2 regions of the Virgibacillus kimchii genome follow, and region 2 is predicted to be linked to the other one. Evidence: riboswitches for the same ligand, from Rfam matches in the RefSeq annotation. Region 2 holds a riboswitch; the other holds the start of a gene.
What was found. Region 2 has a riboswitch for thiamine pyrophosphate ahead of thiM (hydroxyethylthiazole kinase). Riboswitches for the same ligand answer to the same signal wherever they lie in the genome.
Positions count from the first base shown of each region.

Region 1: linked by a shared signal. The riboswitch ahead of thiT (energy-coupled thiamine transporter ThiT) and the one ahead of thiM (hydroxyethylthiazole kinase) in region 2 are both predicted to bind thiamine pyrophosphate.

Region 1 is NZ_AP043951.1:411,294-415,512, reverse strand. It holds gene ACZ42C_RS02140 (hypothetical protein) at 76-1,497, opposite strand; gene ACZ42C_RS02135 (YflT domain-containing protein) at 1,611-1,955, shown strand; gene thiT (energy-coupled thiamine transporter ThiT) at 2,099-2,671, opposite strand; TPP riboswitch at 2,764-2,868, opposite strand; gene ACZ42C_RS02125 (IS1634 family transposase) at 3,176-4,219, shown strand, end outside.
Region 2 is NZ_AP043951.1:3,778,705-3,782,923, forward strand. It holds gene ACZ42C_RS18410 (M14 family metallopeptidase) at 1-579, shown strand, start outside; gene tenA (thiaminase II) at 695-1,369, opposite strand; TPP riboswitch at 1,529-1,626, opposite strand; TPP riboswitch at 1,746-1,846, shown strand; gene thiM (hydroxyethylthiazole kinase) at 1,945-2,727, shown strand; gene ACZ42C_RS18425 (cysteine hydrolase family protein) at 2,755-3,369, shown strand; gene ACZ42C_RS18430 (Lin0512 family protein) at 3,371-3,730, shown strand; gene ACZ42C_RS18435 (thioredoxin family protein) at 3,890-4,129, shown strand.

The DNA.
Region 1 (4,219 bases), 860 kb from region 2:
TTCACTGCAGGTACAGAGTACTGGTTGCTTTTATAAAGACGTGAATGCTCTTTCATCAACCATTATTCCAGGAGTCTATAAAAACAATACAGCAAATAATGTGCAAAGGGCGAGACCCGCCATAACCGGAATAAAATTCCTGCGTACGAGCTCCATTACTGATATACCACAAAACCCGGCAATGGCAATTAATGAGGACCAGGCTACCAGTGTACCACCGCCGGTCCATATTGAACCCATTTGCCCAATTGCTGCAAGCGTACCGGCATCAATTGAAGCATTTGCTAATGAAGCAGACAGTGCTCCGGTTAAGGGCAGACCGGAAAATCCTGAGCCGTCCAATCCGGTTATAATCCCAATAAGCAACACACTGAATGCTGCCAAAAACGCACTTTGTGGTATATATTCCTGGGAAGCCTGCACAATATCAAAAAGGAAAGCCGGTGCGTTTTCTTCTATTCCTAAAATGCTTCCCGAAAAATCCGGACTTCCCAGGAAGAAAAAACCGGCAATCGGAATAACAGGTCCCATCGCTTTGAAAGCAAAAGTAAAGCCATCGGTAATATGGGTACTGATATACTCCAATGCATGCTTTTTCCCAAAAGCAATGGTTGAAAGTAATAGCAGTATTACAGCAACACCGCCGACAAAGGCAGCTCCATCTCCCCCTTCCAATCCGCTCATTCTTCCGCTCAGCAGCTTTTCATATACCATATAAATTACAACACCCAACAGTGTTATTGGCACTAGAATGGCAAATATTCTGCTCCACCTATCCAGGTTTTCGGTTCCCTGTTTTTTATCCGACACTGAAGCAGATTGCATCTTCTGTACTTCCCATTCATTTCTCTCATCATCCCTGGACCTTATATTTTTCCTGTACAGTAAATAAGCAAGCATGATGGCAATCACACCGGATATGCTGGATAAGATCAATGCTTTATCAGCAACGATCGACGTTTCTATCCCTGCAGCTGTTGCAGATAAGCTCGGAGCAACCTGAACAATATAATCAGACGAAAGTGCCATGCCCTGACCTGCAATCGCAATAGCTACTGCAGCTGTCATAACCGGTAACCCGGCACGAACTGCTGCAGGTACAAGCAGCGCACAAATCAATGGAACCGCCGGTGTTGGCCAAAAGAACAAAGAAATTATATACGTGACAATTACTAGTATAAAAAAGGAGATATGTCCATTAGTCATAAACTTCTGGATAGGCTGTATCATTTTTCTGTCCGCACCTAAATCCTTTAAAGAATTTAATAGTGCAAGCATAAAGGTAATGATCAGAAATATGTTAAACAGTTCCTGGGCAGCAACCAAATTTGCCTGAAATATTGCTGTAAATCCGTCAACTAAATTCCCGTGATAAGCCAAGGCAACAACAAATGTCCCAAACAAAGTAGGCATCACTACGCCTTTACGGAAAATCATGGTGGCAATAATGCCCAATGTAACTAAACCATATAGCCAATGAGAAAATGATAGCTCCACCATTCTCCCCTCTCCTCCCTTCCATGGTCATATAGCCTATGCCGAAACTATATGTTTAGTTCATATTCATACGGGAATGAAGAAAGTGAATACTTGAAAGGGAGGTATTTAAAATGAAACCATTTATCAAGGAATATACAAATGACGAACAACTGGCAACAGATGTAAACCTCTTAAAAGATCGAGGCGTGGACAAAGACAATGTCTATGTACTTTCCCATGATGATGACCGAACCGAGCGCATTGCAGACAACGCAGATGCAAATACAATCGGCATGAAAGAAATGGATTTTGGGGATGCAGTCGGAAACCTCTTTAACAGTAAAGGAGACGAACTGCGCACAAAACTTAAAGAGATGGGATTAAGCGACGCAGAAGCAGAACAATACGAAGAAGAAATGGACGAGGGCAAAGTACTACTGATTGTGACAAATGAAGATGTTGATTATTTATTATAAAGTAAGATCATTGAACCCGGCTGTTATGGCCGGGTTCACCTTTTACACCGGGTTAATACCTCTGCTCCTGAGATTCTCCTTTTCCAATAAAAAAGGTAACCTCTGTATGCTCAAGGTTACCCTTTGTGAGCGGGCTGACTGATTTACGCTGCATTAATTAATGTTCTTGGCTGTTTATGGAACAGGAAGAACACAAGCACTGTACATAAAACAAATGATGGCAGCATGTAGGATGCATTATAAATTAATGAATAAAGCCACGCCGGCTGACCTTCCACCGCGGAGCCAAAGAAGACGATCCCTGCGATATAATGTGCAAGGAAGCGTAATACACTGCCCAATAAAACACCAAATGTAATATAAGTTAAATATATTTTTGTTTCGCCGTTTTTAACAGCCTGCTGAACTATTCTTGCAAAAACGCCGGCAAATCCTAATACAGTAAATGCAACGGCATAATCAAGAATACCCTGCACAGGATGCAAAATATAAGCTGTTCCGGTGGCAACCTGCAATACTCCAAGTAAAAATCCGGACAGTAAGCCACCCTTTAGCCCCCAACGAAACGCCACAATAAAGATTGGTATCATGGCAAACGAGACCGAACCACCCTGGGCCCAAATTTTAAAAGATAAAAATGGTAAAATGTCCAAAAGTAATGCCAATGCTGTAAAAATAGCCACTTCAATTAAAAATAAAACTCTTCTGGATTGCAAATTAACACTCCTTCCCCCTATTTTGGAACGCAAAAAAAGCAATGCCAAGGGGAAGACTTCCTGATGGGAAACCCGCTCACATTGCTTTATTCCATCAAAAAAGCCACCATCCCTGCGCTAGTATTAACTAACAGGTTCTAAGGGTAAGAACACATACCTTGTTCACTCTCAGCCAAAAGGCTCCCCCTGCAGGCTTTCAATCTATGCTTTTTTCACTTTATACCATTGTATACCAGACAATAGTAAACTTCAATGTTTCATGTGCGTAAGATCTAACTGACTTTAAGCTTTCGTATTTTCACCTGCCAAAGTTATAAATTCCTTGACATCTGCTACACATAATTCAAGCGCTGATTCCGGGAGTTTGACACCTAAATTAAATAAAAAGTGATCATAAGCCAGTGCAGGCTTATATTTTTTTGTCAAATTCCGCTTTAAATAATTGCGTACTATTTCGTACTATTGTATAATATAAAGTATAAACACAGTACGGAGGAGATGTGTGTGCGCATTAAAAAAAGTGTTTCCAAAGGGTCAACGTCCTATTCTGTTATTAAAGATGTTTATCGGAACGGAAAGAAAACCTCAAAAGTCGTTGAGGCTTTAGGAAACGATGAGGAAATTTTAGAAAAGCATCCCGGTGTAGATCCCTATACCTGGGCAAAAGAATATGCCAAAAAATTAACACAGGAAGAAAAAGAGAGTAACTATAAAATCATTGCCAGATACAGTCCAGCCAAGCAGATAGAATTGAATAAACAAACGTTGTTTAATTCCGGTTATCTTTTTTTACAATCCCTTTATCATAAACTAAAATTAGATCAAATCTGTCAGAAAATCTCTCAGAAATATGAATTTGAATATGATCTTAATGAAATTCTTTCACGTCTTCTGTATTTGCGCATTCTACATCCCACTTCTAAAAAGGGGACGTTTGAACATTCGAAGGACTTACTTGAGCCCCCACATTTTAAGGAGCATCAAATGTACCGGGCACTTGAAGTACTTGCGGAACAATCTGATTTCATTGAAGAAATGGTCTATAAAAACAGCCTCCAGGTGGTTGATCGAAACACGCAGGTTTTATATTATGACTGCACCAATTTTTTCTTTGAAATCGAGGAAGAAGACGGTATGAAACAATATGGGGTTTCTAAAGAAAATCGGCCCAGCCCAATTGTTCAAATGGGACTATTCATGGATGGATCAGGACTGCCACTTGCCTTTAGTATGACACCTGGAAACAGAAATGAACAAACCACCTTGAAACCGTTGGAACGCCGTATTCTAAAAGACTTTAACCTTTCGAAATTTGTGGTATGTACAGATGCCGGACTATCTTCGAATAAGAATCGGATATATAACACGAAAGGACAACGCGCATTTGTCACCACACAGTCAATCAAAAAACTGAAGAAGTTTTTGAAGGAGTGGGCGCTGGATTCTAAGGGGTGGCGAATACCGGGAAGCAATAAAAAAGTAAATTTAGAAGATGTCCGCAAGCTCAAAAATGACCAGAGAACGTATTACAAGGAGCGTTGGATAAAA
Region 2 (4,219 bases):
TCTCCGGAAGAAGGAACGTACCATGATCCTGTTGAGGTAGACTTTGAAATGAGCGAACCAGCTACTGTTTATTATACCCTGGATGGTTCACGACCAACTTTTGACTCCGATGTCATTAGTGTAGCCGGAACAAGAATGGGCGGAGAAACATTAACAATTGAAGAAACCACGACGATCAAATGGTTCTCTGTAGATCCGGCAGGAAATATTGAGAATGATTATGACCCGGATGGAGAAGGAAATAACTATAACGAAGCTGAAGTTGTTATTGATTATTTGCCGGAAGGGGTAACTGCAGCCGGGATGCAATCGCTAGTGGAACGTTTTGAACAGGAAGAGGAATTTGCTGATGAAACAGCTCCTCGCACACTGAAAAACCATTTAACAGCTGTGGATCTTTTTGAACAACAGGGAGATGGCGATAAAGTAGTCAGACATATGAATAGCTTTCTGTTGCTGCTTTATCATCAGGAAAATAATGAGCTTATTTCAGGAAAGGTTTATCGTATCCTGGAAAACTATTCAAATGAATTGATTGAAATCTGGTCATCGGAGTTGGATACCGAAGAAGCCATATAAGGGCTGGGAATAAGGCCATCCGTGGAGCAGTCAAGTGCTCTGCGGATGGCTGCTTTTGCCTTTTAATAAAAAATTATATATCATTAGATGGGTGATGGGCTGTTTTTGGGCGAAATTATACCGGCCAATCTTCTTTATTCTCCGCCATATCCCAAAACATATATTCCAATTTACTTGTTTTCACGACGATCTCTTCCAGTTCAGCCAAATCTCTTTCAGGCTTTCCTGCTGCTATTTCATTAAGCAGATTTTTGCAGTCTTCAGCCAGTTCGGTAAAATCATCCGACGAATACATTTTTACCCAGCGGCCATAAAATTCGTGCTCCTTTGCCCCTGGCCATGCTGCCAGCTTTTTGCCAATAAAATTATAACTCCAGGCACAAGCCAGTACAGCGGCCACGACATTTTCCACTCCACCGCGCTGGGAGACATTCAGCATATAGCTTGTATAAGCTGTAGTTGTGGCGGCAGCTTCTGTTTTTTCCAAGTCTTCTTGGGATATGCCGAATTGGGCGGCATATTGCCGGTGCAAATCCATTTCCATATGGAGTGTGCCGTCCAGCAGTTTGGCAAAAGTGGTCATCGTTTTTAAATCCTGCGCTTTGGCGCTCCCCAGTGCAAAAAGTCTGGAATACTCTATTAAATATACATAGTCCTGTTTTAGCCAATGCATGAATTTATTCTGATCCAACCATCCTTCCCCAAGTCCTTTTACAAAAGGGTGGGTGATGTATGAGTTCCAAATAGGTTCCACCTTTTCCCATAGACGTTCTGTAAATAATTTTTCCATTTCCTCTTCTCCTCTCCGATTATTAAATTTGCTTAATAAGTAGCTGGACCTTTTAGTTGCAGAATGCTCTCACCTCTTTTCATGCAAGGGGAAACAGGAAAATAAAAACCCATTTCCAGTCATAGAAATGGGTTCAGCAATGGGTATACTCATAAATAGAACATTGCCAATCCGCTTCCCTACGCTAGCCTTACCTAGATCAGGTTCCAAGGGTCGATTTACTCTCTCAGCATCCACGTGCTCCCCCAGCAGAATTACAAATTAATTTAATTTTCGATAACAATTATAGCCGCTTCCTGTTAAAATAGCAAACCGGTTCGAGGTACCTGTCCTCTTGTCCCAGGAGAAAGTTATCGGTATAATGAATGTACATATGAAATTCCACTAGGGGTGCCGGCAGGCTGAGATAAGATTTTTCTTAATCCCTTTGAACCTGATCTGGTTTGTACCAGCGTAGGGAAGTGGAGCTGGCGAATATACGGATTTTGTATATCAAACCACTCCATTTCCGGAGTGGTTTTTTTAGTAATCTTCCCTATTTTTTTCTCAAAATCTATGAATAAGGAGCGTTCAGTATGGACTATCTTGCAGAAATCAGGAAAGAGAACCCGTTCATTTATAATATTACCAATGAAGTGGCCACAAATATGGCTGCCAATGGACTCATCGCCGTCGGTGCGTCTCCGGCCATGTCCAATACGCCTAAAGAAGCTGTAGAAAATGCACAGCATGCAGCAGCAGTTGTGTTAAACCTGGGTACCCTTACCGAAGATCGGGCAGAAGCGATGTTGATTGCCGGAAAAACAGCAAACGAAAAAGGTGTGCCGGTAATCCTGGACCCCATTGCAGTTGGAGGGACCAAATTTCGTACAGAAGTGATCTATGAATTGCTGGATAAAGTGAAATTTGCTGCCATCCGTGCTAATGCGGGGGAAATTGCTGTACTCGGGGATACTTTGTCAGTAATGAAAGGACCGGATTCTACGATTGAGGAAGTAGATCCGGAGGTGGCCAAAGGCGTTGCCAATAAGTATAACACTGTCGTTATCGCGACCGGAAAAACAGATGTCATCACTGATGGCAAGCGCACGACCCTGTGCAGAAACGGACATGCCATGCTGCAAAACATCACTGCCAGCGGTTGCCTGCTTACATCTCTTGTCGGGCCGTATGTTAGTGTAGGAAATGATCCATATGAAGCAGGAATTGAAGTAGCTGCGGCTTATGGCATCGCCGCCGAATTGGCAATGGAAAAAGCAAATGGTCCCGGTTCATTTATCCCGGCACTGCTAGATGAGCTGTACTTTCTCGATAAGGAGAAAGTGGATAAGTATAAACGGGTGGAGCAAATATACTAGCGAATGGTGAAAAGGGGTCTGTTGCAAATGAGCACTTCAAATGGAAAATCAGTACTGCTACTTGTAGACTTGCAAAATGATTTTTGCCATCCGGACGGTACTGCAGCCAAACGGGGGAAAAATGTCCACGTTTTTCGGGAAACTTTATTAAGGACGAAAAATTTACTGGATGCTGCCCGAAATAATAGCATCCCGGTGATCCATGCCATTTCTGAACATAGTGAATGGACAGCATCTCCGACACAAAAAGAAAGGTATGGCAGAGCAGGTTCGAAAAGCGGCCTTTCCTATTGTGAACCTGGGAGCTGGGGCGCAGAATTTTTTCAACCTTTCATACCGGAACATGGTGAAAAGATTGTCATAAAGCATCGTTACAGTGCTTTTTTGTACACTGACCTTGAATTGATTCTACGCCGTAGTGGCGTTACTGAACTGGTCATTTCCGGTGCTTATACAAATGTTTGCCTAGATAGCACTGCCCGGGACGGGTATATGCGGGATTTTCACGTTATTGTTCCCGCTGATTGTGCCGTTTCTGACCATCAACGACACCATGATTATGCACTTGCTCTGCTTGACGGGACATTTGCAGATGTAGTGCATTCAGATGATATAAAAAGACAATGGGAAAGGAGCAGATGATATGAAGGAAATTCTATTTATTGAAACAGGCACGGGGGTAGATTTGCACGGCCAGGATGTCAATGAAGCGGCAAAGCGGGCGGTGATGGATGCGATTCATTATAATTCCATGCCGGGAATAAGAAAAATGCTTCCTGATGAAGATATTAATAAAATGAAAGTGAATGTGAAACTTGGCATTCCGCAGGATTTGGGAAATCTGGATGAAAAGAAAATAAAACAGCTTATTCCTTATGGCACCGTGACCGTAGAAACAGTAAAAGGGGGAATGACTGCCACCAGCGGGATTATTCTTGAGGATCAGCATGATAAAAATGATTTGATGTATATCGTCAATGCTGTAGTGGAGGTAGGCTATTAAGGAGTCCCATCAGTTTTACTTGCATTAACAAAAGTTTACCGATAAATTCCTGTGATTGATAGCTTATTCCTATGGGTATGATAGGGAAAGCCTTATTGATGGTACCTCGGATTTGACCTATGCTTGGATGTAGTAAGTCAAACCAAGGAGGTATTATGTATGGAAAAAGCAGTATTTTATCATGCCGGCTGCCCGGTTTGTGCAGACGCAGAAAAAATGGTTTTGGACTACTTTGACAAATCAAAGGTAGATGTAGAAGTCATCGACTTTAACGATGATGCATCAAAAATCAACGAAGCAGAGAACGCTGGGGTTAAATCAGTCCCTGCGCTTGTTTTAAATGGACAAACGTATCATATTAACCACGGGGCAAGCATGGAAGAAGTGAAGAACGGATAATATAGAAAAGCGGGAGGGTGTAAATTGCCCTCCCGTTTACTGTATAGCCAGGTTCTGGCCAATTTGGATAGTGCAGAGAAAGAATAGTAC